Regions from separate parts of the Mesorhizobium sp. B2-4-2 genome, predicted to be linked through region 2. Evidence: predicted binding sites of a transcription regulator. Region 2 holds the regulator's gene; the other holds the start of a gene.
The links. Region 2 encodes PhoB, which activates phosphate uptake and scavenging genes when phosphate is short. Its sites were predicted from a motif close to TGTCATNNANCTGTCAT; they were not measured.
Positions count from the first base shown of each region.

Region 1 (14,565 bases), on a different contig from region 2:
GCGAGGCGAACCGGCTGCCGGTGGAGCTCGGCGTCGCCGTCGAGGCGGTCCTGTTCAGGGGCGACCACTGGGCGATAGAGACCAGCGCCGGGATGCGCCTAGCGCGCCACGTCGTGATCGCCACCGGCCGCGACAGACAGCCGTTCATCCCCGACTGGAAAGGAATGCGGGATTTCGCCGGCCGCATCATCCATTCGGCGGATTTCGGCGACGCGAAGGACTATGCCGGCAAGAAGGTGCTGGTCGTCGGCGCCGGCAACTCGGGTATAGACGCGCTCAACCACCTGGCGCAGGCAGGCACCGCCTCGCTGTGGCTGTCGGCCCGCAACGGTCCGTCGGTCCTGCCCAAGCGCATCGGCAAGATTGCCGTGCACCGGCTGTCGCCGCTGATGGCGCGGTTGCCTTTGCGGGTCGCCGATGCGGTGATCGCCTTGACGCAGCGGCTGGTTTTCGGCGACCTGACGAAATTCGGCGTGCCGCCGGCACCGGTGGGCGGCGCCAGCCGCCTGACCACCGACTACACAGCGATCGCCGCCGACGAGGGCGCGATCGACGCCATCCGCTCGGGCAGGATCACCGTCGTGCCGGGGGTGCGGGAATTCACCCGCGACGGCGTCATCCTGGCCAATGGCAGCCTGATCGATCCCGACATCGTCATTGCCGCGACGGGCTACCGCACCGGGCTTGAGCAGATGGTCGGCGATCTCGGCGTGCTCGACGGCAAGGGCGTTCCGCTGTTCAATGGCGGGGATGCCGATCCGAAACTGCCTGGCCTCTGGTTCACCGGCATGCGGCCGAGCATCCGCGGCTGCTTCGCCAACGCCGCCATTCAGGCCAAGGCGATCGCCGAGCGGATTGCCCGGCGGATCGCCAATTCCGGCCCCTGAACCGGGCTGGAGGTTCGTTTTACGCGTCGGACGGAACCCCACTTTCCTGGAATTGCCCTCTAAATCGCGATCTTGCCGCCGCCTTGCCTGGTAATGGCGACAACCGCCGGCCGCACCGGCATGTCCGGCTTGAAATCGGGCCAGCGCGTCGACGGATCCTCATAATAGGACGGGCGGCCGAACGCCTCCCAGTCCTCGCCGCCGTCGCCCGGATGCTGGACGGCGACGAAGGCGGTCTGATCGTCGGGCGCAAACAGCGGCCCGCACATTTCAGCGCCGATCGGCACGCGGAAGAACAGTTTTGACGTCGCGCGCGCCGGCCCTTCGGTGTCGACCGCCCACAGGCCGTCGGTGCGGCCGGTGGCCTTCGGGCCCTGGCCGTCGGTGGCGACCCACAGGCGCCCGGCTGAATCGACCGCGCAATTGTCGGGCATGCCGAACCAGCCATTGGCCGTGGTGGCGGTGGAGAAGGTGGCGCCGACATCGGCAACCGCCGGATCGCCGCATTTCAGGAGCACTTCCCATTTGCCCCTGGTGCCGGCGAAATCGCCGCCATCTTCCGATATCTCGATGATGTGGCCGAAGGCGTTGTCGGCGCGCGGGTTGGCGGCGTCGACCTGGTCGGCCTTGCGCTTGGAATTGTTGGTCAGCATGACATAGACCTTGCCGTTGACACGATTGGGCTGGATGTCCTCGGGGCGGTCCATCTTGGTGGCGCCGAGCAGGTCGGCGGCACGCCGCGTCTCGATCAACACGTCGGCCTGGCCGGCAAAGCCGTTCTCGGCCGTCAGCGGGCCCTGGCCGAAGACGATCGGCAGCCATTCCACCGTACCGTCCGCGGCGAATTTGGCGACATGCAGCGTGCCGTCATCGAGCAGGTTCATGTTGGCGGCGCGGTCGTCCGGATCGAAACGGCCCGCGGTGACGAATTTGTAGACGTACTCGAAGCGCTCGTCGTCGCCGAGATAGAAGACGACGCGGCCATCCTTGGCGACGATCGATTCGGCGCCTTCATGCTTGAAGCGGCCCATTGCGGTGCGCTTCCTGGGCGTGGATGTCGGATCGTTGACGTCGACCTCGACGATCCAGCCGAAACGGTTGGGCTCGTTCGGCTCCTTGGCGAGGTCGAAACGATCGTAATGCGCGCCCCATTCATAGGCGCCTTCCGGAATGCCGAGGCGCTTGTAGTTGGCGGCTTCCTTATGGCCTTCCGGCAGTTCACCGGAGAAATAGCCGTGGATGTTCTCCTCGGCCATGACATAGGTGCCCCAAGGCGTGACGCCGCCGGCGCAGTTGTTGAATGTGCCGATGACCTTGGTGCCGGATGGGTCGGCATTGGTCTTGACGCGGTCATGACCGGCGACCGGGCCCGACAGCGCCATTTCGGTGTTGGAGGTGATGCGGCGGTTCAACTTGCCGTCGCGCACCACCTGCCACTTGCCGCCTTCCTTGCGGATCTCGACGATGGTGCCGCCATGTGCCGCCATCTCGACATCGACCTGCTCCTTCGAGAGCGGCGCGAGTTCGGCCGCCTTCTTGCCGTCCTTCTCGACGATCTTGACGATGCCCGGGAACATCAGATGCGGATTGGTGTATTCGTGGTTGACGACCAGCAGGCCATGCTCGGCGGAGCCACCGATCCCGATATAGCCGACATAGTCATTGTTGTAGCCGAATTGTCTTGCCTGGGCCTCAGCCGACTGCCTGGCCGGGTCGAACTCCGGCGAATCGGCAAACAGCGGATCGCCCCAGCGCAACAGCACGTCGGCATCGTAGCCCGGCGCGACATGGTGCTTGTCGTCGATACCGGCTTCGAGTTCCTCGAACGAGAAGGCGGAGCCCTCGGCGGCACGCGCATCGTCGGCGGCCACGAGCGCCAGCGGGCTGACGGTGGCGGCAATGGCCGAGACGGCCAGCGAGCCCTTGAGGAAGGCGCGGCGGGAGAACCGCTCGGCAATGATTTCGCCCATGGTGCGGTTTTCGGTGGGGTTGGTCGCCGGACCGTCGTTTTCCTCAAGCAGGCTGGTGCGGAATCGGGCGTCGGGCGAGCGATGGTCGGTCATGGTCTGCCTCTGGCTGGATGGCTGGAGCGTGTCACGCGTTTCGACCCCTTATAGACGATCGGTCACACTTTCGTGACATTCGTGCACCCGCCAGCTTGACCGCGAACCTCGCGCCACATCCGGTTTAAAACTCGGACCAAGGTCCTAAACCGATCGGGGCGAAGGTCCGGATTGCCGCGGCATCGGTCGTGGGCCACTTACACGAACACGCCATGTCGCCGATGGTCGCGTACCTGCACGAGATGGCCTCTGAATTTTGCCGGTCCGATCAAGTGAGGGACTGATGCGCAGCTCGATCATGGCTCATTGTTGCTGGCTGGCCCTGAGAGCAGTGCCGGCACTGGCGCTGACCATAGCCCCCTATCACCTCGATTTTCACGGTTCCGCCGCAGGCATTGTCGCGTCCAGCGCCCAAGCCAAGCCTGGCGGGAACAGCGGCAATGGCGGTGGTAGCGGTAACGGCAATGGCGGCAATGGAAATAACGGCGGCGGCAACAATGGCAACGCCGGAGGCAACAATGGCAACGCCGGAGGCAACAATGGCAACGCTGGCGGCAACGGGAACAATGGCGCCGGCAACAACGGCAAGGGGAAGGGTGCCAACAGCTCCGGCAAGCATGTGAACGCAACAACCGGCGATCGTGTCGAAATAGACGACAACAAGATCGTGGTGCAGCACCCTAACGGCTTCGGGGAAGAGATCGAGAAGGGTCGCTTCAAAATGACCGACGCTCTGGGCCGCACGATCGTCGAGCGCCCTGCGACGGCGGCGGATATAAGCCGCCTCAAGGGGTTGTAGAGCGGGCAATAGGCATCGCCCGCTTTACGTGTCACCTCCGCCGCCCCCCGGCGGAGGTGACCTTGTCACTCCGGCCCCGTATAGGGGCCGTCTTTTTTGCCCTGGAGCGTTCCGCTGCTGCACCGCGCTTCAGGTTTTCATTTATGCGTGTCGTTATCCCAAACCGGGGATCCCTTGCGGCCGACCAGGATTAGCTGCCGGCCCGATCCCGCGCTTCGCGCATCAGCAGCGCCGCCTCGGTGCGATTGCGGACGTTGAGCTTGGACAGCACACCGGTCATGTGATGCTTGACCGTTTTTTCCTGCAGTGCCAGCCGCAGCGCCACTTCCTTGTTGCTCAGCCCTTCCGCCACCAGCTGCAGGATCTCGGCCTCGCGTCCGGTGAGCTGACGCAGGCGATCCGTCCTGCCGTTGGCCGGCTGCAGCGATTGCAGGTCCGAAAGCAGGCGAGCCGACAGGGTCGGCGACACATAGGTCTCGCCGGCCGCGACACCATGGAGGATTTCGGCCAGCATGCGCGAGCCGACCCCCTTCAGCACATAGCCGCGCACACCGGCATTCAGCGCCCGCGCCACGTCGGCATTGGCCTCCGAGACCGTCAGCATGACGATCTTCTGTCCGGGATTGGCACCCAGTATGCCGGCCACCGACGCAAGGCCGTCACCCGGCATGCTGATGTCGAGCAGCAGTATGTCGGGCTGCAAAGTCGAGGCGATGCGTTCGGCATCCTGCGCCGTGGCGCCCTGGGCCACCATTTCGAAGCCGCCGATCTCCGACAGGCTGCGGGTAACGCCTTCGCGAAACAGAGGGTGGTCGTCGACAATGGCGACACGGATGGTACCGATCATGGTTGATCCTCGACGGCTAGCGTAATCATCAATCGTGTTCCCTGCGGCCCGGTCGTGGTCTCGAACTGGCCACCAATGCTTTCGATACGCTCCCTGATGCCGGCGAGCCCCAGGCCTTCGGCCCGCCTCGGGTCGAATCCGGGCCCGCCATCCGACACTTCAACGAAGAACTTGCCGCCTGTCATCCCGGCCTTCACCTCCTGATCCTTGCCCTGCCCATGACGGTAGGCGTTGTTCAGCCCCTCCTGGACGAAGCGATAGATGCTGATCTTCTCCGAAGCGCCCAGTTCGGGCAACTGCCTGGATAGGGTCAGCGCCACGGAACTGCGGGTCCTGCGTTGATGCTCGTCGACGGCAAGACGCAGAATGTCGCCGGTCGCGGCCGTTTCTATCTGCGGCAGGACAAGGCCGTTGCAGATGCCGCGGATTTCACGCATCGCGTCGTCCAGCGCCATGCGGATCATGGCGATCTCGGCGTTGCGGCTGTCGCTGGAGGCACCCTCGCCGGAAATGGCGGGGCTATCCACACGCAGCGCCGCCAGCGCGACGAGCTGGGCCGGCCCGTCATGAAGGTCGGCACCGATGCGACGCAGGTATCGTTCATTGAGCGCCGTGGCACGGCGCGACGCCTGCTGGACGCGCAGGCGCAGCGCCCGGTTTTGCGAAACCAGCGCCTGCAGCTCGGAGACCTGACCCTGCAGAACGCCGCGCTGCTTGTCGATGGTGCGGCTGCCACGTATGACGATCCCCGACAACAGCAGCAGCGCCGTCAGCGTGGCGCCGGCCACGATCAGCCAGCTCGACAGCAAGGCGGAAGCCAGAGCCGCCTGGAAATCGTCGGCGATCTCGTAGAATTCGGTGACGGCGACCACCTCGCCCGACCAGGGTTCGCGGACTGGATTGTAGATTTCCAGCAGCGGCACGCCCGCGGCCCTCTCCTCCTTGTCGTCCTCGTCGCCTAGCTCGTTGAACTCGGCGACGACATTCCCGGCGAAGGCGGCACGCAGGTTGGCGCTCGGGCCGAACTGCCGGCCGATCAAGGCCGTGTCCTTCGAATACAGCACCGTGCCGTCCCGACGCCACAACTTGAAGGAAAACAGCCGTTTGCCGAGCGCGCCTTGGCCGAGGGTCTCGTCAAGCGCCCGTTTGACGGCGTCATCGAGCTGATGGTTCGTGCGCAGATCGGGGAGCAGCGGAGCGATCACACTGTCGACATAAAGGGCAGTCGTGGCCGCCGAATTGTGGAGCACGCTTTCGCGGATTTGCGCGGTGACCCAGAAGCCGACCACCAGCATCACCGCAAGCAGCCCGAAGCCGCCGGCAATGATGAACTGCAGCGCCAGCGTAAGCCCGTTCCAGCGCCGCGACAAGGTTTCGAGAAATCGCACGCCACGCTCCTCGCCCCCACCCGCAGGGGCAGGGTAGTGGCCGCGACTTTGGCGCTTCGGTCCTGCCGACACAAGAGCCTGGTCCCACGGCAGCTGCTTGACGTCCCGACGCGCTTGCGAAACAAGGCACGGACGACCGGCATCAATATCGAGGGCAGGGTGAGTTTTTCGGGGTTACTTCAGCTCGGTCTTTCGACCGTGATCTTTCTGCTGGCGGCGGCGGCCGCCAAGCAATGGGGGATGGCGCCCAGCCTGGGCAAGATCGTGCTGACGCTTGCGCTCTATTCGCTGGGCAACCTGATCATGCTGCGGCTGATTCGCGAGTTCGGCATGTCGGTGTCGTTCAGCCTGTCGGCCGTCATCCAGCTGGTATCGGTCAATCTGGTGGCCCTGATATTCTTCGGCGAGCGCATCAATACGCTGCAAGCGGCCGGCATCGTGCTGGCGATTGCCGCCGTGGCGCTGATCACGCTCGGGCCCTATGTGCAAGGGCGATGACCGGCAAACCATGGTTGCGAAACGAGGTCCGATGAGAACTGCGGCAAAGGCTCTGCTGAGCCGGGTCGAATTCCCGGTGCTGCTGGCCGGCCTTGTCGTCGCCGCCGGCCTGTGGGGCTTCGTGGAGTTGATGGAGGTGGCACGGGCCACCACGCCGCACGCCTTCGACGCTGAAATCATGCTTGCCTTCCGCCAGGCCGGCCAACCCGGTATCCCGATCGGCCCGCCATGGATGGAAGGGGCGATGCGCGACATCACCAGCCTCGGCAGCACCAGCGTGCTGGTGCTGATCACGGCGGCGACGATCATCTATCTGCTGTTGATCCGCAGGCCCGGGACCGCGCTTCTCATCTTCGTCGCCGTGGCGGGCGGCCAGATGCTGTCGAGCCTGCTGAAGCTCGGCGTCGACCGGCCGCGGCCCGAGCTCGTCTCGCATCTGGTCAACGAGACCTCGCTTTCCTTCCCGAGCGGCCACGCGATGCTTTCGGCGGTGACCTATCTCACATTGGGCTCGCTTGCGGCGCGCTTCCTGCAGGGCCGGACGACGAAGATCTATGTTCTGGCGCTCGCCGTGCTGACGACGGTGCTGGTCGGCATCAGCCGCATCTATCTCGGCGTCCACTGGCCGTCGGACGTGCTGGCCGGCTGGTGCGCGGGCTTTGCCTGGGCCATGCTGTGCTGGTTGGCGGCAAGGGTCCTGCAACGGCGCAGGGTGGTGCGTGACGACGTCTGACGACGCTCGACCGGGAAGCGGTCAGATCAGCCGGTTGATCAAGTGTCCGCAGCCCGTTAGCAGAAGGACCACCGATACCAGGCATGCCGATGTCGTCAATGTCTTGAAAATGGTCAACCACGTTATCCCCTGCCCCAGATGGAACACCATAGCTCTCAATGCTCGGGAAGTATCCGAAAAATGCTCGATAGCGATGATGATCAAGGCTCAAGCGTGCATGCTGATGCTTGAAACATCATAATGATCGTATTATACATCATATCCGCAGACTCAGACGGGGATCCCGGCCGATGATCACTGCCGCGCAGATGCGCGCCGCGAGGGCGCTGGCCGGCATCGATCAGAAGACGCTCGCCGAGCGCGCCGGCGTTTCGCTTCCCACCATCCAGCGCATGGAAGCGAGCGACGGCGTGGTCAGGGGTGTGGTCGATACGCTGATGAAGGTCATCCAGGCCCTCGACGAGGCCGGGGTGGAGCTGATCGGCGAGAATCAACCCAGTGAGCGCGGCGGCCGGGGCGTGCGCCTCAAGCCTGCCGTGCCGCCCAATCCGAAAGCTGAGCCGGCATAAGTCGCGACGGCGACCGCCGACAGTCCTGCCGACGATCCCGCCGCCTTTCAGGTGCGGAAGCAGTCCATGGACGAGATCGGGCAGACACTCAACGAAACCGCGCGCAAACCGACCCATGGGCCGGCAAAGCCGACTTTTTCCGAACTGTTCACACCGAAACTGGTGACGGTCTGGCGCGAAGGCTACAGGCTCGAACATCTCAGGGCCGATGCCATTGCCGGGCTGACCGTCGCCATCGTCGCCTTGCCGCTGTCGATGGCAATCGCCATCGCATCAGGGGTGACGCCGGAGCGCGGGCTCTACACATCGATCATCGGCGGCTTCATCATCTCGGCGTTCGGCGGCAGCCGTTTCCAGATCGGCGGCCCCGCGGGCGCCTTCATCGTGCTGGTGGCGGCGACGGTCGCGCGGGTCGGCGTGGACGGGCTGTTGCTGGCGACGATGATGGCCGGCATCTTCCTCATCGCCATCGGCTATCTGCGGCTCGGCACCTACATAAAGTTCATTCCCTATCCGGTGACGGTCGGCTTTACCGCCGGTATCGCCGTCATCATCTTCTCGGGCCAGATCGTCGAACTGTTCGGGCTGAAGCTCGCCGGCAAGGAGCCAGGCCCGCTGGTGCCGAAGCTGACCGCGATCGGCGAGGCGGCCGGCACGATCAATCTCGCGGCGACCTTCGTGGCGGTGCTGACAATCGCAACCATCGCTTTCCTGAAGCGCTGGCGGCCGAAATGGCCGGCGATGTTGATCGCCATCGGTCTGGCGTCGCTCGCGGTGGCGCTGTTTGCGCTGCCGGCCGAGACGATCGGCACGCGCTTTGGCGGGATCCCGCGCAGCCTGCAATGGCCGGCGCTTCCCCCCGTCAGCCTCGACAGGATGATCGACGTGCTGCCGGACGCCATCGCCTTCGCGTTGCTAGGCGCCATCGAATCCTTGCTGTCGGCCGTCGTCGCCGACGGCATGACCGGCCGCCGGCACCGTTCCAACTGCGAACTGGTGGCGCAAGGCTTCGCCAACATCGCCTCGGCCCTGTTCGGCGGCATCTGCACCACCGGCACCATTGCCCGTACCGCCACCAATGTGCGGGCCGGCGCGCACGGGCCGGTTTCGGGCATGATCCACTCCATGATCCTGCTCGTCCTGATGCTGGCGGCAGCGCCGCTCGCCAGCTACATCCCGCTCTCCGCCCTCGCCGGCGTGCTGGCGGTGGTGTGCTGGAACATGTTCGAGAAGCAGGCTTTCGCCACGCTGCTGCGCGCCTCGCGCGGCGATGCGCTGGTGCTGATGGCCACCTTCCTGATCGTGGTCTTCCGCGACTTGACCGAAGGCATCGTTGTCGGATTCGCGCTGGGCTCGATCCTGTTCATCGACCGCATGGCGAAATCCATCGCCGTCGAGGCCGACCAGACGCTGGTGCCTGAGGACGTCGCCGACCGCGAGAGCGTCTATGATTCCAGGGACGCGACCGACGCCGACACCGTCGTCTACCGCATCTCCGGCGCATTCTTCTTCGGCGCCGCTTCGACCGTCGGCGCGGTGCTCGACCGCATCGCCGACCAGCGCAAGAACTTCATCCTCGACTGCTCGGCGGTGCCGTTCTTCGACTCGACCGCGGCCAATGTCATCGAGGGTGCGGCGCACAAGGCCAGGCGCGCCGGCGTGCGCTTTGTCATATCTGGCGCTTCGCCGCAGACAAGACGCACGCTGATCAACCACGGCCTCAAGCGCCCGCTGGTGACCTACGCCGCCTCGATCCGGGCAGCGCAGGCGCAGTTGGAGGGAAAAAGGGCAGCGCAGTAGCTTGCATTCTTCTTCCTTTCAACGCGCCGGGAAGCACCTCTCATGGGTTGAGCGATCGTGAATCGCTGACAAACGGACTTCCCCGGACGTAAAATCGCAGCAGGCGGTCGGCATCCTTCGAAATGCCGATCCGAACGCTCTGCCCGATTTCGCCGGGGTCGCGGCCATCGCTTGCAAGCCATAGAGGGCCTTCCCGGCAAAGATCGAGCCCGTCGAGCGAACGGTCGATCCGCAACGCCATGGCGAGCCTTCCCGGTCCTCGCGCCAGGTCACGCAGGCGCTCGATGCCGCGATTGAGCTGCATGATCGGAATGCCGTCGAGCGGCTCCAATGCCCTGATCAGGACGCCGGTTCCGATGCCGGGCATCTCGCTCGAGACATTCAGCATGTATGAGATGCCGTAGGCGAGATAGACATAGGCATGCCCGCGCTCGAGGAACAGCGAGCGATTGCGCGGGGTCATTCCCCTGAAGCCGTGCCCGGCAGCATCGCCGGCGACATACGCCTCGGTCTCGACGATGCGGCCGCTGGCAATGCCTTCGGGCAATTCCCGGACCACGATCTTGCCGATGAGATAGCGCGCGAGAGCGGCCGTATCGTGCGGCAGTTCCGAACGAGCGAGCGGGCGGCGGACGACCATCCTCATGGCGGCTGGTTTTAGATCCGCCCGGCCCATGTGGCAAAGGCTCTCGTGCGGCCGGCTCCGAAAATCTTCTCAATCCAGCTTCAGCGCCGCGACTTCGCCCTCGTTCATCAGCGGGATATAGAGGATCGACTTGCCGTCGGTACCGATGCCGGTGCGCGAATGAAGGGCCAGCCCCTCCCGGCGAGCCATACACGGCCAATGCCGGCATGACCGGCGATGAATGCCGTTGCGTCACCTCGCCGCCAATTCCTCCGCGGGCGGAGCGCCGGCAAGATCGTCGCGCGCCTTGCGGGCCAGCTTCTTCGTCGAGCGCCTGGGACTGTCGCCGAACAGTTCGGCCGCCTCGGCAAGGCAGGACTTCCTCAGGCTCTTTTCGGAATGCTTCAGGAGTTTGCGAAGGAGTTTCGTATCCCCGGGCGGCCCAAGCGGCTCGCCGCCGGCCTCCAGCATCGCGCGCATGACGAAGACGTCGTGCAGTTCGCCGAGTTGCTCTGCGAGCTTGTCGACCGCCTTGCGACGAGCCTTGATTGGCGTCGGCCACAGGCGGCCGAGCAGCGACAGATGCATGCTGTGGGTCTTGGCCGCCTTGCGCAGGTCGTGGAAATCCTCGGCCCCGCCGCTCGAGGCCGCCTTGTCCAGTGCTTTGCGCGCGCGCCGCAATGTGGCGCGGGCGCCCTCCGCCAGAATGTCGGCGGCCTGCTCCGGCTGGTCCGGCAAGGACAGCCTGTCGACGCGTTCGAGGCCCTCCTGGCAGGCGGCGATGGCAGCTTTTATGGCCGCATCGAGACCGGCGCCGGCATGAAGCGCGTGCTGGCGCATCACCAGGCGATCGCGGGCGGGGCCAAGGCCGTCACCAGCGCTTTGCCCCGGAAAGGCGCCGGCCAGGCGGTCGATCGTCTCGATCAAGGCGGTCGCCTCGCGCGGTCCGGCGAGCAATGCCGAGACCTGCCTGTAGCACTCGTTCTCCGTGCGGCAGAATGTTTCGTTTCCGGAACGAACGAGGTGTAACAAGGCGCGTACGCTCTTCAGTCGTTTGCGGGATTTGTGCAGTCCCTGTTCCGGCCTGTCACGCGCCATGTCGAGATGAGCAAGCGCCTTGCCGATTTCCTCGGCCAGGATACGCCTGACCTCGCCGGTCAGCGGCAGGCGCGGATCGATGCGAAAGCTCATGCGGCGATCTCCGGAATCCCCCCGAGGGCGAGCGACGCGTTGTAGAATTTCTGTTCGCCAGTCACTTCGCGGCCGAGCCAGTCTGGCAGCATTTCATCCGGAACATCGTCCGGCGTTTCGAGTTCGGCCATCACAAGCCCCGCCAGCGCGCCGCCGAAGACATCGACTTCGTAGAGATAGCCGCCATGCCTAACATGATGACGTGTCTTCTCGATGACACGCCCGATGGCGAAGCCGAGCATCTCCACGGCGTCGGCCAGCGGAATGGGATATTCGAATTCGTCGCGCTCCCGCGCCGTGCTGCCGAATTTGAGCGTCAACCTGGCCGAGGCGCCGTTGCTGATGCGCACGCGCACCGTGCGTCCTGGCGCGGCGGCGAGATAGAACTGGAGGATGCGGATGTCCGCCTCGACCAGATCCCGCCATGCCGTGCCGGAGACCAGGAACTTGCGCTCGACTTCCTTGCCCATGGCCGCGCACTAAAGCCCGCGCGGGCCGGCATGGCAAGCCATGTCCGAACTCGGATTTGACTTTAATCAATCGATTGATTAAAGTATGCCACATGATCAAGCCGCCCGAAGCCCGAACTCCTCGCCGTGAGCCGCCCGCTGCGGAGATGACGCGTGAAGCGCTGGTCCGCGCGGCGCTCAAGCTGTTCGGACGACAAGGCTTCGACGGCACCTCCACGCGCGAGATCGCGGCGGAGGCCAAGGCCAATATCGGTTCCATCGCCTATCACTTCGGCAGCAAGGAGGGGCTGCGCCTCGCCGCCGCCGACCATATCGTGGACACCATACAATCGGTCGCCGGCCAGGCACTCGGCGAGACGCGGGCGCCGGCAATCGCGAACGCCGAGACGGCGCGCGCGCAGCTGTTCGCCGCGCTGGAGCGGATGGTGGCATTCGTCGTGGCGCAGCCGCAGGCCGGTGAGATCGTGCAGTTCGTGCTGCGCGAGCTCTCGCACCCGACCGCGGCGCTCGACCGCATCTATGACGGCGTGTTCGAGCCGACGCATCGGCGCCTCTGCCTGCTCTGGGAACAGGCGACCGGCGAGGCGGCCGAGAGCGAGGCGACCCGGCTCACCGTGTTCACGCTGATCGGACAGGTCATCTATTTCCGCATCGGCCGCGAGGCGGTCATGCGCCGAATGGGCTGGCGCGAGATCGGCGCCGCCGAGGCCGCCAAGGTGGCGGCCGTCACATCGGACAACCTCGGCGCCATACTGGCCGCCCGGAAGGGATCGAGACGATGAGCTTTCTTTGTTCGCTGCCGCTTGCCGCTCAACTCTTCGGCGCCTGCGCACCGGCTTCGCCGCTGGCCGTCGGCTATGTCGAAGGCGACTATGTGCTGCTGGCGCCGATCGAGGTGGCGCAGGTCGAGACCGTCGCGGTCAAGCGCGGCGATCGCGTCACATCGGGCACCACGATCGTGACGCTGGAAAACGCCGACGCGAAAATCGCGGTCGCACAGGCCACGGCAAGTCTCGCCCAGGCGCAGGCGCAGCTTGCCGATCTGCAGGTAGGCAAGCGGCCGGAAGAAATCGCCGCCCTCAAGGCCCAGGTCGACATGGCCAAGGCGCAGGCTGACGATGCCAGACGCAAATACGACCGCGCTGCCGACCTCTTCAAGCGCGGCACCGGCACGCAGGCCGACTACGACACCGCCTCGGCCACGCTGGAGACGGCCAACGCGCAGGTCGGACAGGCGCAGGCCAATCTCGCCGCGGGCGGCCTGCCGGCGCGTCCCGAGACGATCAAGGCCGCCGAAAGTCAGGTCAAGCAGGCACAGGCCGCGCTCGACCAAGCAGCGTGGCGGCTATCCAAGCGCACCCTGGCGGCCCCTTCTCCGGGCCGCGTCAGCGACGTCATTCGCAATCCGGGCGACACGGCAGGTCCGACCGCGCCCGTCATCTCCGTGCTGCCCGACGGCGCGGTGAAGCTCAGCGTCTATATACCGGAAGCCGCCTTCTCCTCGGTCAAGGTCGGCACCTTGCTCCGCGTCCATTGCGACGGTTGCGGCCCGGATGTGAAGGCGCGCGTCAGCTATGTCTCGCCCGATCCGGAATTCACCCCGCCGGTGATCTATTCGCTGGAGAACCGGCAGAAGCTGGTCTACCTCGTCGAGGCGCGGCCGGAGGGCGGCGCCGGCGCCTTGCAGCCGGGCCAGATCGTCGACGTCGAGCTGGCGGTTTCAGGGAAATGAACGTCATCGACGTGCACGGCCTGGTCAAGCGCTTCGGCGACAAGACCGTCGTCGACCATGTCACGATGACGGTGGCGGAAGGCGAGATCGTCGGCTTCCTCGGCCCCAACGGCTCGGGCAAGACCACCACCATCCGCATCATGTGCGGGCTGCTGACCCCGGACGAGGGCGAAGGCACAGTGCTGGGTTTCGACATCCTCACCGACAGCCTGCGCATCAAGCGCGAGGTCGGCTACATGACGCAGAAATTCTCGTTCTACGAGGATCTGACGATCGGCGAGAACCTGGAATTCGTGGCGCGGCTCTACCGGCTGAAGCCGGTCGAGGAGCATGTCGCCAGGACCCTGGAGGACCTCGGCCTGACGACACGCCGCAACCAGCTCGCCGGGACGCTGTCGGGCGGCTGGAAGCAGCGGCTGGCGCTGGCCGCTTGCATCATGCACAAGCCCAAGCTGCTTCTGCTCGACGAGCCGACGGCCGGCGTCGACCCCAAGGCGCGGCGCGAGTTCTGGGACGAGATCCACCGGCTGGCGAGCGGCGGGCTGACCGTGCTGGTCTCCACCCACTACATGGACGAGGCCGAGCGTTGCCACCGCATCAGCTATATCTCCTACGGCAAGATGCTGGCGACGGGCACCGTCGCCGAGGTGGTCAGGAATGCCGGCCTGACCACTTTCGTGCTGCAGGGCCCGCGCCTCGACCAGGTGGCGCAAGCGCTCGAAGGCCGGCCGGGCGTCGACCAGGTGGCGCCGTTCGGCGCGACGCTGCATGTCGTGGGAGCCGACAGGAAGAAGCTGGAGACGGCGCTGGCCGATGTCGAGAAGGAGCACAAGGGCGTGACGGTGGCGCCGGGCGAAACCAGCCTCGAGGACGTCTTCATCCGGTTCATGTCCGGCTCGAAGGACAACATGGCATGAACGCGGTCTTCTCCTTCGCCCGGCTCGGCGCGCTGCTGATCAAGGA
Region 1 covers NZ_VFVM01000004.1:286,357-300,921, reverse strand. Annotated here, with positions in the region: gene FJ942_RS11735 (NAD(P)/FAD-dependent oxidoreductase) at 1-887, shown strand, start outside; gene FJ942_RS11730 (PhoX family phosphatase) at 947-2,950, opposite strand; gene FJ942_RS11725 (hypothetical protein) at 3,282-3,749, shown strand; gene FJ942_RS11720 (response regulator transcription factor) at 3,940-4,596, opposite strand; gene FJ942_RS11715 (sensor histidine kinase) at 4,593-5,984, opposite strand; gene FJ942_RS11710 (hypothetical protein) at 6,144-6,482, shown strand; gene FJ942_RS11705 (phosphatase PAP2 family protein) at 6,514-7,215, shown strand; gene FJ942_RS11700 (helix-turn-helix transcriptional regulator) at 7,506-7,784, shown strand; gene FJ942_RS11695 (SulP family inorganic anion transporter) at 7,851-9,584, shown strand; gene FJ942_RS11690 (DNA-3-methyladenine glycosylase) at 9,625-10,224, opposite strand; gene FJ942_RS11685 (CHAD domain-containing protein) at 10,462-11,400, opposite strand; gene FJ942_RS11680 (CYTH domain-containing protein) at 11,397-11,870, opposite strand; gene FJ942_RS11675 (CerR family C-terminal domain-containing protein) at 11,963-12,652, shown strand; gene FJ942_RS11670 (HlyD family efflux transporter periplasmic adaptor subunit) at 12,649-13,602, shown strand; gene FJ942_RS11665 (ABC transporter ATP-binding protein) at 13,599-14,519, shown strand; gene FJ942_RS11660 (ABC transporter permease) at 14,516-14,565, shown strand, end outside.
Region 1: a site for PhoB is predicted at 3,012-3,028, ahead of FJ942_RS11730 (PhoX family phosphatase). Genes of this name have one in related genera too.

Region 2 (14,565 bases):
GGCGCGCGGCTGAGCGCGATCTGGAACAACTCCCTGGCCCGGAAGGCCGCGTAGAGAAAGCCTACCGTCGAGGATCGCGATGCGTTTATGGCATCAGGTGCGGTCTCGACGTTGAGCCGCACGAAGACGAGAAAGCCGGTGAAGGTCTGTGCTGCACCCGTGTCCTGGCCGAGTTGCACCAGCCCGCTCGCGTGCTGCTGGTCATCTGCCATTGCCTTCTCGATTGCCGCGCGCCGCACGGGCTCGGTGAACATGTCATAGCCGATGCTGGCCTTATTGGACGGGTCGAGCGGCTCGAACAGCACAACGGGCGTCCGCCATGGCTGGGTGGTGTCCGGATAGATCGCACGCCTGGTGCCCTGGTCATGCAGCATGTCGCGCTCGACCGTCGCCTCGTCGCCTGCTTTCACCAGCCGGAGAAAGCCGATGCCGCGCAGGCCGGCGAAATTGGTATCGACATTGAGGGCATTGAAGAACGCTTTGAACTCGCTCTGCGAGATGTCGCCATTGCGGGCGTCGAACAAGGCTTGCGACGAGCGCAGCAGCGACAGCTGCAGGTCGATCCGGCTCTCGATACGGTTGAGCGCATCGTCCGCGGTCGCGTCGAACTTGATGCGAGCCGCCTCTTGCGTCGCGAAATAGGCGAACCCCGCCATTGTCATGCTGATCAGCGCAACGGCAACGAAAGCGACGATTGGAAAAAGCTTCTTCAACGGATAATGCGGCCTATCAGCATGTGAGCCCTTTATGGGCAAGTCGCCCGGTCAACACAATGGCAAGGCCAAGCCATCCCGCCGGCTGGCATATCACCTGATCGGCAGATCGGTAACGGGCTCAGGCCAGCAGGCTTCAGGCAGCGATCTTCAACGCGCCTGGTCCGGGAATGGCGCCAGGCGGACATTTGCCCAGGATGATCATGCCCAGCACCTCGTCCTGGGTCACATCGGTGGTGCGGGCAGTGCCGACGACCTGGCCGTTTTTCATGACGCACACCCGGTCGGCCAGTTCGAATACGTCGTGAATGTCATGGCTGATCAGGAAGATGCCGATGCCGTCGGACTTGAGCTGCCTGACCAGTTCCCCGACCTGGGCCGTTTCCTGCGGTCCAAGTGCTGCCGTCGGCTCGTCCATGATCAGGATGCGGGCGTTGAACAGGATCGCGCGTGCGATCGCCACCGACTGCCGCTGTCCGCCCGACAGCTTGATCACCGGCTCCTTGAAGCGCTGGAAGCGGGGATTGAGCCTGCCCATCACCTTGCGCGCCTCGGCCTCCATGGCGACATCATCGAGCGTGCCCCAGGCGGTCCTCAGCTCGCGGCCGAGGAACAGGTTGGCGGCGGCGTCGACATTGTCGGCGAGCGCCAGGGTCTGGTAGATCGTCTCGATGCCGTATTTCTTGGCATCGCGCGGGTTGGAGATCGAAGCCTCTTCGCCGTTGACGAAGATTTGGCCCGCGTCACGCTTGTAGGCGCCCGACAGGATCTTGATCAGTGTCGACTTGCCGGCGCCGTTATGGCCGAGCAGGGCCACGACCTCGCCGGGGAAAAGATCGATCGAGGCATCGTCGACGGCGCGAATGCCGCCGAACGCGATTGAGATGTTGCGCATGTCGACCAGCGGGTTGCCGGCGGGAGCGATCCTGTCAGCCATGATTGTCCTCCTCCCTCAAACGCGTTTGCGATAGACGGTGTCGAGCCACACCGCGATGACCAGCACGGCGCCGACGACGATGCTCTGCAGCGGCGAGTCGACGCCAAGCAGCACCATGCCGGATTGCAGCGACTGCATCAAAAGCGCGCCCAGCATGGCGCCGATGATTGTTCCCGAACCGCCGGCGAGCGATGTGCCGCCGATGACGGCCGCCGCGATCACCAGCAATTCATCGAGCGTTCCGAGCACGTTGGTGGCCGAGTTCTGCCGGGCTGACGAGATCGCGGCGGCGATCGTGGCCAGCACGCCCATGATCATGAACACTTTCATCGTGATCCAGCGTGTATTGATGCCGGCGAGGTTGGCTGCTTCCGGATTGCCGCCAATGGCAAAGACATAGCGACCAAAACGGGTGCGTTTGGTGATGAAGGTCATGACCAGCCCGACGGCGATGGCCATCAGCACCGGTATGGCGATGCCGTGGGCGATGAACAGGCCGCCCTCGGGCACGGTTATGTTGTTGGCGGCTGCATATCTGTTCACGATGCCGACTGGCCACGGATAGGAATTGGCCAGCCAAACCGCGCCCATGATGACGGCGCAGGTCAGCACGCCGATCAGCGTCTCGGCCCAGATCGGACGCAGCGGGAAACGGAAGCGCTTGCGCTGTACCCGCCCGTTGAACAGCGCAAGCACCACCGCAAGGCAGGCGGCGATACCGACCACCCAGCTCCAGGTCGCGCCGATCGATCCGGCCGGGCCGCCGCCCATCAGCTGGAACGTCGCGTTGAGCGGCGCCACCGTCTGGCCGCTGGTAACCCACCATGCCGCACCGCGCCAGACCAGAAGCCCGCCCAGCGTCACGATAAAGGCCGGCACTTCGAGATAGGCGATGACAAAGCCCTGGAAGGCGCCGATCAACAGACCGAGCACCAGGCCGATGACCAGCGCCAGCACCCAGATCCATGGGTTGCCAAGCTCAAGCCCGACGAAGCGCACTAGGAAATGCACCTGGGCGAAGCCCATGACCATGCCGATCAACCCTTCGGCGGAACCGACGGACAGATCGATATTGCGCATGACGATGACCAGCACCATGCCGCAGGCCATGATGGCGACGGCCGAGGTCTGCACCGACAGGTTCCACAGATTGCGCGGCGTGAGAAAGGTACGGCTGTCGAAATCGAGCGGATTGACGCCGAGACGCAGGCTGGACAAGACATGCAACCCGATCCAGATCAGCAGCAGCGCGCCGATCATGCCGAGCATGCGCGTGTCGATCTCGGTCGCCTTAAGGAACCGGGCGACGGCGCCGAGTTCCGACGCACGCGCGGTGTCGGCCTGCGGGTTGGACGTCGTATCGGTCATGATTTTCTCCCACCGGCCTGCCCGTCCGATGCGGGATGCCGGAAGCCAGCCTAGAAGTTACCCGCCCGGGGCGGAAAAACAAATTTTCTTGAAAAAACGCCGCGGCTTGGCAGCCGCGGCGTTCATCGCATGAAATGGAAGATCAGTTGCAGGCCGCTACGCTGCCCGCCGCGACGCCGGCACAGACCTCGTCTTTCTTGATCCAGCCGGCGTCGATGACGATGTTGAGATTGTCCTTGGTGATCGCAACCGGGGTCAGGAACAGCGATTTGACGGTGTTCCCACCGGGCGTTGTGAAGTCCTTGACGCCGGCGATATCGGTCATCTTCTTGCCGTCGGCCAGCTGCGAGGCGATCTCGGCGGCATTCTTGCCGAGTTCACGCGCGTCCTTCCACACCGACACGGTCTGCGTGCCGAGCGCGATGCGGTTCAGCGCCGCGTGGTCGCCGTCCTGGCCCGAGACCGGAACGGTACCGGCCAGGCCTTGAGCCGTCAGCGCCGCGACGACGCCGCCGGCAGTGCCGTCATTGGCCGCGACGACCGCGTCGACCTTATTGTCGTTGGCGGTCAGGAACTGCTCCATGTTCTTCTGCGCGTTGGCCGGCAGCCAGCCATCCGTATAGGCTTCGCCGACATTCTTGATCTTGCCGCTGTCGATGGCGTCCTTGAGCACTTCCATGGAGCCCGAGAACAGGAAATCGGCATTCGGATCGGCACCCGAGCCCTTGATGAAGACGTAGTTGCCTTCCGGCTTCACCTTGAACACTTCGCGGGCCTGCATGCGGCCGACTTCCTTGTTGTCGAAGGTCAGATAGAAGACGTCCTTGTTCTCGATCAGGCGGTCATAGCCGACGACCGGAATGCCTTCGTCGAGCGCCTTCTGCACCGCCGGGCCGATGGCGGAGGCGTCCTGCGCCAGGATGATCAGCGAATTGGCGCCCTGGGAGATCAGGCTCTCGACGTCGGTGAGCTGCTTGCCGGGATTGGACTGGGCGTCGGCGGAAATATACTTGTCGCCGGCGGCTTCGATCGCCTTCTTCATGGCGGCCTCGTCGGTCTTCCAGCGCTCTTCCTGGAAGTTCGACCAGGAAACGCCGATGACCTTGTCCTTCGCCTGCGCGACCGACGCGAGCGTCAGCGACATGGCGACACCCGCCAGGATGGCGGCTGTGAATCTCTTCATCTTAATCCTCCCTGCGCCGCGTATGGCGCGACCAAACAGGCCCGTAGGCCGGCACAAAGGCTCTATTTTTTCGAGCCTCGAAAAAACACTGGTCCATCGTCGGAACGCTGTCAACGTCGATTCTGATGTATTTTGATGTCCTCGTGAATTTTTTTCGAGCTCCGGAATAAATAATGACAGCCAAGGCCGGTTCTGCCAGTATTTGACGGTCGTCGGGATCCTGGGGAGAGAACGCGGCGACGGGGAGGATGCGAGAAACATGTCGGTCGGAATCCGCCACGACGATTTGCGCCGACGCAACCGGGCGATGGTGATCGCGGCCGTGCGCCGTGCCGGGCAGCCCTCGCGCACCGAGATTGCCGCGACCACCGGGCTCAGCCATTCCACCATATCGGCGATCTCCTCCGACCTGATTGGCGAAGGCATCCTGGCGCAGAGCAAGCCGAGCGAGGCCGGTGCGCTGAAACGCGGCCGGCCGCAGGTCGGCCTCAGCCTCAACCCTGAAGCCGCGGCGGTGATGACCGTGGTGCTGTCGCTGAATTTTCTCTCCGTTGCCGTCATCGACTATGCCGGCCAGGTGATATCTGAAGAGCAGCGCCGGCTGGACACGCTCACCCTGTCGCGCGAGGCGCTGATCGGCGAATGCGTGGCCATCGTCAGGCGGCGGTTCGAGGATCCCGACCTCGACGTCGGCAGCATCGCCCGTATCGCGCTGGCGATCCAGGGCATCACCGACACGGATGCGCGCACCATGCTGTGGTCGCCGATCACGCCGCAGACCGACATCGCCTTCGCCGACATACTGGAGGCCGAGTTCGGCATTCCCGCCACCATGGAGAACGATTGCAACATGATGGCGGTGGCGCTGCGCTGGCGCGATCCCCAGCGCTACCGCGACGACTTCATCGCCATCCTTTTGTCGCACGGCATCGGCATGGGCTTGGTGCTGAAGGGTGAACTGTTCACCGGCACCCATTCATCCGGAGGCGAGTTCGGCCACATGATCCATCGCCCCGGCGGGGCGCTCTGCCGCTGCGGGCGGCGCGGCTGCGTCGAGGCCTATGCCGGCAACTATGCCATCTGGCGCAACGCGAGGCAGCTTGGCGAGGACACCGAGCCCGTCGACGTCAGCGACGCCGACATGCGCACCCTGGCGGCCTCGGCGCGCGAAAAGGACGGGCCGGAGCGCGAAGCCTACCGCAAGGCCGGCGAGGCGCTGGGTTACGGCCTTGGCAGCCTGTTCGCGCTGATCGATCCGGCGCCGGTCGCCATGGTCGGCGTCAGCGCCGCCGCCTTCGACCTGATCGAGCCGGCTCTGCGCGAGGCCATTGCCCAGACCGCCGGCGGCCAGCACTCGAAATCGATTTCCTTCGACACCGAGCCGAACGAACTGCCACTGATCCGCGAGGGCTGCGCCATGCGCGCGCTGACCTTCGTCGACCAGGAGATTTTCGCGCCGGGGGCACAGGCGAAATCAGGCGTGGGCGAGAACGTTGCGTGACATATCCCTAGTCTTCGCGAATCGCATACCCCGCGCCCCGAATGGTGCGGATCACGTCAGGCATGCGGCCATTGTTGACCGCCTTGCGCAGCCGGCCGACATGCACGTCCACGGTGCGCTCGTCGATATAGATCGTTTCGCCCCAGACATTGTCGAGCAGTTGGCTGCGCGAGAACACGCGGCCGGGATGTCGCATCATGAATTCGAGCAGGCGGAACTCGGTCGGCCCGAGCCGGATCTCGCTTTTCTTGCGGTAGACCCGGTGCGATTCACGGTCGAGCACGATGTCGCCGACCTTGAGCACGCTGGACAGAACTTCGGGCTTGGCGCGGCGCAGCAGCGCCTTGACGCGTGCCATGAATTCCGGCGTTGAGAACGGCTTGACCAGATAGTCGTCGGCGCCGGTGGAGAGACCGCGCACCCGGTCGCTTTCCTCGCCGCGCGCCGTCAGCATGATGATCGGCAGCCGCTCGGTCTCGGGCCGCATGCGGAGACGGCGGCAGAGCTCGATGCCGGACACCGCCGGCACCATCCAGTCGAGCACAAGAAGGTCAGGGACATTCTCCTGCAAGCGGATCTCGGCTTCGTCGCCGCGCGTCACCACCTCTACCTGATAACCCTCCGATTCCAGATTGTAACGGAGCAGCACACCCAGCGGCTCCTCGTCCTCCACCACCATGATGCGTGGCGCGATCATCGACTGGTCACCCCTGCCGTCAAGCCGCTGGCGCCGACATCGCCGTCTCGTCCTGCTTCGGGCGATTGGCGGGCAATTGCGTGCCGGTCAGCACATAATAGGCATTTTCGGCAATGTTGGTCACGTGATCGCCGATGCGCTCGAGATTCTTGGCGCAGAACAAAAGATGCGTGCAGGCGGTGATGTTGCGCGGATCCTCCATCATGTAGGTCAGCAGCTCGCGGAAGACCGACGTGTATTTGACGTCGATGCGTTCATCGTCGGCGCGCAGCTTGGCAAGTGCCGCGGCATCGCGCGCCGCATACTCCTCGATCACGCCTTGGACCTGGATCAGCACAAGCTGCGCCATGGCGTCGATGGAGTGCGACAGGTCGCGCGGCGTGGCGGCAAGGCCGACGGTGCCGACGCGCTTGGCGATGTTCTTGGCGAGATCGCCGATGCGTTCGAGATCGCCCGCCATGCGGATCGAGCCGACGACATGGCGCAGATCGTCCGCCATGGGCTGCCGCTTGGCGATCAGGGTGATGGCGCGGTCGTCGAGTTCGCGCTGGCGCGCATCCATGATCGCGTCGTCGGAGACGACGCGCTGGGCGAGCGCGTTGTCGGAATTCAGGAGCGCCTTGGTCGCGCCGCCGACCATCGATGAGGCGAGATCGCCCATGTCGCGGATCAGCCTGCTGATCTGTCCGAGATCTTCGTCAAAGGCTGCGACTGTGTGTTCGGCCATGATCTTGGTCCTCGTATGCCTGGGATCAGCCGAAGCGGCCGGTGATATAGTCCTGCGTGCGCTTCTCGCGGGGCGACGTGAAGATCTTCTCGGTGCGGTCGAACTCGACCAGCTCGCCCAGATACATGAAGGCGGTCTGCTTCGACACGCGCGCCGCCTGCTGCATGTTGTGGGTGACGATGACGATCGTATAATCGGCCTGCAACTCGTCGATCAGCTCCTCGATCTTGGCGGTCGACAGCGGATCGAGCGCCGAGGCAGGCTCGTCGAGCAGGATGACCTCCGGCTTCACCGCCACCGTGCGGGCGATGCAGAGGCGCTGCTGCTGGCCGCCCGAAAGGCTGAGGCCGCTGGCGTTGAGCTTGTCCTTGACCTCGCTCCACAGTGCCGCGCGCTTCAGCGCCTGCTCGACACGGCCGTCCATCTCCGCCTTGCTGAGCTTCTCATAGAGCCTGACGCCGAAGGCGATGTTCTCGTAGATCGACATCGGGAACGGCGTCGGCTTCTGGAACACCATGCCGATCTTGGTCCTGAGCAGGTTGAGATCCTGCGAACGGTCGAGGATATTCTGGCCGTCGAGCAGCACCTGGCCCTCGGCGCTCTGCCTCGGGTAAAGCTCGTAGATGCGGTTGAAGACGCGCAGCAGCGTCGACTTCCCGCAGCCCGAAGGCCCGATGAAGGCGGTGACGCTGCGCTCGGGCAGCGACAGGCTGATATCCTTCAGCGCCTTCGACTGGCCATAGTAGAAATTGAGGCCCTTGACCTCGATCTTGGCTTTCTCGACCGCGACTTCGGGCGTATTCAACTCAGTGGACAACATCGGTTTCATCTGTCCTCTCTGCGTCCGGTAAGGCTGCGGGCGAAGATGCTCAGCCCGAGAACCGTAAGGGTGATTATGAGTGCGCCGGTCCACGCCAGCTGCTGCCATTCCTCGTAGGGGCTGAGAGCGAACTGGAAGATGGTGACGGGCAGGCTGGCCATCGGCGCATTGAGATTACTCGACCAGAACTGGTTGTTGAGCGCCGTGAAGAGCAGCGGCGCCGTCTCGCCGGAAATGCGGGCGATGGCCAGCAATATGCCTGTGACGATGCCCGACAGCGCCGCACGGTAGGCGACCGAGCGGATGACCACCCAGCGCGGCGCGCCGATCGCGGCGCCGGCCTCGCGCAAGGCGTTCGGCACCAGGTTGAGCATGTCCTCGGTGGTGCGAACGACGACCGGGATGACCAGGATGGCCAGTGCGACGGCACCGGCGATCGCCGAGAAATGTCCCATCGGCCGCACCAGCAGCTCGTAGACGAACAGGCCGACGATGATCGAGGGTGCCGACAGCAGGATGTCGTTGATGAAGCGCACGACGGTGGTGAGGCGCGAGAAGCGGCCATATTCGGCCATGTAGGTCCCAGCGAGGACACCGATCGGCGTGCCGACGATGACGGCGATGACTGTCATCATGATACTGCCGTAGATGGCATTGAGCAGGCCGCCGGCATCGCCGGGCGGCGGTGTCATTTCGGTGAACACAGAGAGCGAAACACCCGACAGGCCCTTATAGAGCAGTGCGCCGAGGATGAGCGCCAGCCAGGCCAGGCCGATGCCCGCCGCCGTGACGCATAGCGTCATCATCACGGCATTCCTGCGCTTGCGTCGATTGTGAAGCGATGTGGCCGTCGACATCGGTCAGGCTCCCGTGCGGCTGTCCATGCGCAGCAGCATGTAGCGCGCAAGGGCAAGGATCAGGAAAGTGATGACGAACAGGATCAGGCCGAGCGCCACCAGCGAAGACGTATAGAGATCGCCGTCGGCTTCGGTGAATTCGTTGGCGATGGTCGCCGAGATCGTCGTGCCGGGCGCGAACAGCGAGGCGCTGATGCGGTGGGCGTTGCCGATGACGAAGGTTACCGCCATGGTTTCGCCGAGCGCGCGGCCGAGGCCGAGCATGACGCCGCCCATGATGCCGACGCGGGTATAGGGGATGACGACGCGGCGCGTGACCTCCCAGGTCGTGCAGCCGATGCCGTAGGCCGATTCCTTCAGCACCGCCGGCACCGTGTCGAAGACATCCTTGGTGATCGAGGTGATGAAGGGCAGGACCATGATGGCAAGGATCATCGCCGAGGTCAGAAGGCCGATGCCGTAGGGCGGGCCGGCAAACAGGCTGGAGAGTCCCGGCACGTCGTGGAAAAGCTTGATGATGAAGGGCTGCACCGTCGTCTGCAGGAACGGCGCGAACACGAACAGGCCCCAGATGCCGTAGATGATGGAGGGTATGCCGGCAAGCAGCTCGACGGCGATGCCGATGGGGCGTCGGAGTGGCCGCGGGCAGAGTTCGGTAAGGAAGATGGCGATGCCGATGCCGATGGGAACGGCGATCAGGATAGCGATGGCGGCGGTGACGATGGTTCCGTAGATCGGGGCCAGCGCCCCGAAATTCTCGGTAACCGGGTTCCACGATTCGGTCGTCAGGAAGGAGAACCCGAATTTCGACAGCGCTTCCCACGAGCCGGCAAACAGCGAAATCGCCACGCCGCCGAGGATGAGCAGGACGAGGATGGCGGAAAAGCGTGTCGCCGCCCGGAAAATCGTATCGGTGAGCGCGAAGCGCCGGACCGTCGCTTCCCTGGCCCGCATGGCGGCCGACGATGGCATGGCTTCGGAGACGGCGGTCATCTGGCCCTCGCGTTTCAAAGGAAGACAGGGAGGGCGCCGTGAAGCGCCCTCCTCGTTCAGCAGGGATTACATGGCGGAATAGAGCGGCTTGCCGTCTTCGCCGACGATGTCCTTGGCCCACATGTCCTCGACGCTCTTGACGACCGCGTCGGGGATCGGAACGTAGTCCAGCGCGCCGGCCATGTCGTCGCCCTTGGCGTAGGACCAGGCGAAGAACTTGAGCGCTTCACCGGTCGCCGCCACGTCGCCGGGCTTCTTGTAGACCAGGATCCAGGTCGCCGACGTCATCGGCCAGGATTCGGCGCCCGGCTGGTTGGCCAGGATGACGCCGTAACCCGGCTGCGAGCTCCAGTCGGCATTGGCCGCCGCCGCCGAGAACGCCGCCGCCGTCGGCTCGACCTTCTTGCCGTCCTTGTTGATCATGTCGGCATAGGTCAGCTTGTTCTGCTTGGCGTAGGCGTATTCGACATAGCCGATCGAGCCACCGGTCTGCGAGACGTTGTTGGCGACGCCTTCATTGCCCTTGGCGCCGATGCCAACCGGCCATTCGAGCGCGGTGTTGACGCCGACCTTCGACTTCCAGTCGGCGCTGACGTCGGCCAGGTAGTAGCTGAAGTTGAACGTGGTGCCCGAACCGTCGGAGCGATGCACGACGGCGATCGCCTGGTCGGGAAGCTTGACGTCGGGATTGAGCTTGGCGATCGCCGCGTCATTCCAGTTGGTGATCTTGCCGACGAAGATATCGGCCAGCGTCGGGCCGTCGAGCACCAGTTCGCCCGGCTTGATGCCTTCGAGATTGACGACCGGAACGATGCCGCCCATCACCATCGGGAACTGTGCAAGTCCGGTGGATTCGAGATCCTCGCCCTTCAGCGGCGCATCGGAAGCGCCGAAGGTGACGGTCTTGGCTTTGATCTGCTTGATACCGCCGCCCGAGCCGATCGACTGGTAGTTGAGACCGATGCCGGTCTCCTTCTTGTAGGCATCGGCCCACTTCGCATAGATCGGGTAAGGGAAGGTGGCGCCGGCACCGGAGATGTCAGCTGCCATTGCCGCGGAAAGGGTGAGGGTGGACGCCGCAGCCATTGCGATCGCAACGGCCGCCGAGCGGATGAAATGTCTCATATGGCCTGCTCCTGTTCGGAAGATGGTCTCTCGGCGCCATTCCTTGCCAGCGCCCGCTGAGGCCAATAGCGTTCGATTATAACAGTCGCATGACAGTTTCGTCTCAGCCCGGTAACGCGTCGCCGGCGCCTGGAAAGGCGATGGCGATTAGCGGCTGCGGCATGGCGCCGGTTTGCCTTCGGGAATCAGGGACTTGCGCTATCCGGCCACCCAAACAGCCATCGGATTCGGCATGGATCGCTGATCGAAGAAAAGCCGGACGGGAGCGCGTTGCTCGAGGCCAGAGGATGTCTTGGCCGGGCCATCGCCAAAAACAGGTCCGTTGGGGTAGATTGACGCTGCTTCATACTGGCGGTCGCTGCTCCCGCCCGTAACTAGAAGAGAGCGGAAATTCGATGCCGTCATTGTCCCGGCTGGACGCAGGCTTTGATATGGTGCGATCGCACCATAGTCTTGCTCGAAGGGCTGCAGCCGGCCCCGGGTGATTCTCGCCGCAATCCGGCCGAAGGCGCAAAGTCTATCCCGCGTTGCGCCGGGCCTGGCGACCGGCGCCGACCCAGCGCTCGACCTTTTCGAGCAGGGCCCTGGGGCTGATCGGCTTGGGCAGATAGTCATCCATGCCGGCGTCCAGGCAGCGTTCGCGATCGCCCTTGAGCGCATGCGCGGTGACCCCGACGATCGGCACATGCGTGCCGGTTTCCTCTTCCAGCCGGCGGATGGCGGCGGTTGCCTCGAGCCCGTTCATCTCTGGCATCGAGACGTCCATCAGGATCATGCACGGATTGAGCCTGCCGAAAGCGTCCAGCGCCTTGCGGCCATTGCCGACGATCTCGAAACCGTAGCCGGTCTCGCCGAGGATCTGGGTGAAGACCATCTGGTTGACCTCATTGTCCTCGGCCACGAGGATGTCCAGCCGCTGCTCGCCGCCAGTCGCGGCAAGCCGAGGCCTGACCGGCGGCGGCTGCAGCAACGCGCGTTGCCCTGCCGCCGGTGGCGGTGACTGTGGATTGTTCCCTCCGCCTCCCTCGACAGCAAGCGGCCGGGCGACATCCGTGGCGTGGCGATGCCGCTGGATGGTGGCGACCAGCGTTTCCAGGAGCACCGAGGAGCGTGCGGGTTTGATCAGTTGGGCATCAATGCCGAGATCGCGGTAACTGGTGTTGGCCAGCGACTGGTCGACGGAGGTCAGCATGATGATCGGCGTGTCGGCAAGCCCGGCGGTGTTGCGCACGACACCTGCCATCTCGGCGCCGCTCATCTCGGGCATCTGGTAGTCGAGCACGATGCAATCGACCGGCACGCCGTAGGCGGCGGCCGCGATCAGCACTTTCAGTCCCTCGGCGCCGCTCTCGGCCGCGCAGGAATCGAAGGTCCATGACGTCATCTGCTCGGTCAGGATGGCGCGGTTAACCGCATTGTCGTCGACGATCAGCACCCGCGCGCCGGTCACATCCACCGGCATGATGCGCTGCGCGGCCTGTTGTCCGGCCCTGGGCAGCGTGACCGCGAACCAGAAGGTCGACCCCTTGCCTTCGGCGCTTTCCACGCCGATGTCGCCGCCCATCAGTTCGACCAGCCGCGAGGTGATCGCGAGCCCGAGCCCGGTGCCCTCATGCCGCCGCGTCGAGGACGTGTCGACCTGGCTGAATTTCTCGAACACCTGTTTCAGCTTTTCCTCGGGGATGCCGATCCCGGTGTCGGTGACCGAGATCGTCAGCCTGGTTCCGTCCGGCACACTTTCGCCGGTGACGTCGACGAGCACATGTCCTTCTTCGGTGAACTTCACCGCATTGCCGAGCAGGTTGGTGACGATCTGCCGGATGCGGCCGACATCGCCGATGAACAGGCTTTCGAGCCCAGGCTCGATGCGCACGATGAGCTCGAGGTCCTTTTCCTTGGCGCGTGTCGACACCAGCGTCGCCACGTCCTCGATCGCCTCGGCGAGGTTGAAGGGGGCGGGATCGAGCACCAGCTGGCCGGCATCGATCTTGGAGAAATCCAGAATATCGTTGATGATGGTGAGCAGCGCATTGCCCGATTTGACGATGATATCGGTGAACGTCTTCTGCTTCGGATCGAGATCGGATTTGGCCAGGAGTTCGGCCATGCCCAGCACGCCGTTCATCGGAGTGCGGATCTCATGGCTCATATTGGCGAGGAATTCCGACTTGGCGCGGTCGGCAAGTATGGCGCGCTGGCGCGCCTCGCGCAGTTCCGCCTCGCGCAGCTTCAATTCGGTGATGTCGGTGGTCGACCCGATCAGGTAGAGCGACCCGTCGGACGCGATCATCGCGCCCTTGCGGGCGAACTGGTGGCGCACGCTGCCGTCCGGGAGCATCACCGTCTCCTCGACCTCCTGGGTTTCGCCGCTGCGCAGCACCGCGAGGTCGCCATTGACGAAGGCTTCGCCGTCCGGCCCGAAAATTTCGATGTCGGTCTTGCCGATCGCGTCCTGCTTGCTGAAGCCGGTGAGATCGCACCAGCCCTCGTTGACGTAGAATTGCCTGAGATCGGAGCGCTTGGCGTAGATCGACACCGGCACGTTGTCGATCAGGCTGCGGAACACCTCGTTCTCGCGCATGCTTTCTTCCAGCGCCCGCTCGCGCGCCTTGACCTCGGTGATGTCGGTGCTGGAGCCGACCAGATGCACCGATCCGTCCAGCGCCACCAGCCGGCTCTTGCGCGTCATCAACTGCCGCACCGTGCCGTCGCGATGGGTGACGGGCTCCTCGACCTCCCTGACGCTGCCCGTGAGGGCAACCTCGGTATCGTCCAGGCTGTAGTTTTCTCCATCCCCGTCGCCGAACAGCTGCCGATCGGTGCGGCCGATAACGTCTTCCTTGGCGAGCCCGGTGATCGCGCACCAGGCCTTGTTGACGAACTCGATGCTGAGGTCCTGCGCCTTGATGAAGGCGGCCACGGGCAGTTCGTCCAGCACGTGCCGGAACAGGTCGATCTGCCGCATCGAATCGTGCAGCGCCTTTTCGCGGCTCTTGATCTCGGAGATATCGACACGCACGCCGATGAACGTGCCGTCGTCGGTGCGCATGTCGTAGACCTGGTACCAGCGACCGTCGGGATTGAGACGTTCGAAGGATGAGTATGGCAGGTGGTAGCGGGCGAGGATGCTGTTCAGCCAGGGATCGAGATCGCCATCATAGAGCGCATCGACCTGCGGATCGCCGCTCGAGCGGAAATAGCCGGCCGAATGACCGAGTGCCAGCGCGTCGCGGAAGGTGCGGCCGGGCTGCCACGCCGGCTTCAGCGCCGGCAGCGTGTCCTGCATCTTGCGGTTGGCGAAAACGAAATTGTCGTCGCGGTCGTAGATGATCACGGCGGCCGGCAGCGATTCCAGCACGCTGGCCAGGTGTTTGCGGGCGTCCTGCGCCTCGGTCTCACGGCCCTTCATGTCCGAGACGTCGAAGAGGAAGCCGGCCACGTAGTTGCGGCCGCTTGCCATTCTAACGCGGTTCTTCCTGACGACGCGCGAGCGGTTGACGCCGTCGATCTGGAAACTTTCCTCCACCTCGTAAGGCCGCCCGGTCGCCAGCACCGCGCGCTCGCTTTCCTCGAACAGCGCGACCTCGGCGGGCGCGAGAAAATTGCCGCCGGGCTTGCCAAGCATGGTTTGCGGCGTCTGGCCG
Region 2 covers NZ_VFVM01000015.1:87,766-102,330, reverse strand. Annotated here, with positions in the region: gene FJ942_RS25675 (CHASE domain-containing protein) at 1-713, opposite strand, end outside; gene FJ942_RS25670 (ATP-binding cassette domain-containing protein) at 850-1,650, opposite strand; gene FJ942_RS25665 (sugar ABC transporter permease) at 1,666-3,018, opposite strand; gene xylF (D-xylose ABC transporter substrate-binding protein) at 3,161-4,201, opposite strand; gene FJ942_RS25655 (ROK family protein) at 4,461-5,702, shown strand; gene phoB (phosphate regulon transcriptional regulator PhoB) at 5,710-6,399, opposite strand; gene phoU (phosphate signaling complex protein PhoU) at 6,419-7,126, opposite strand; gene pstB (phosphate ABC transporter ATP-binding protein PstB) at 7,152-7,955, opposite strand; gene pstA (phosphate ABC transporter permease PstA) at 7,952-8,803, opposite strand; gene pstC (phosphate ABC transporter permease subunit PstC) at 8,807-9,796, opposite strand; gene pstS (phosphate ABC transporter substrate-binding protein PstS) at 9,863-10,921, opposite strand; gene FJ942_RS25620 (PAS domain-containing protein) at 11,439-14,565, opposite strand, start outside.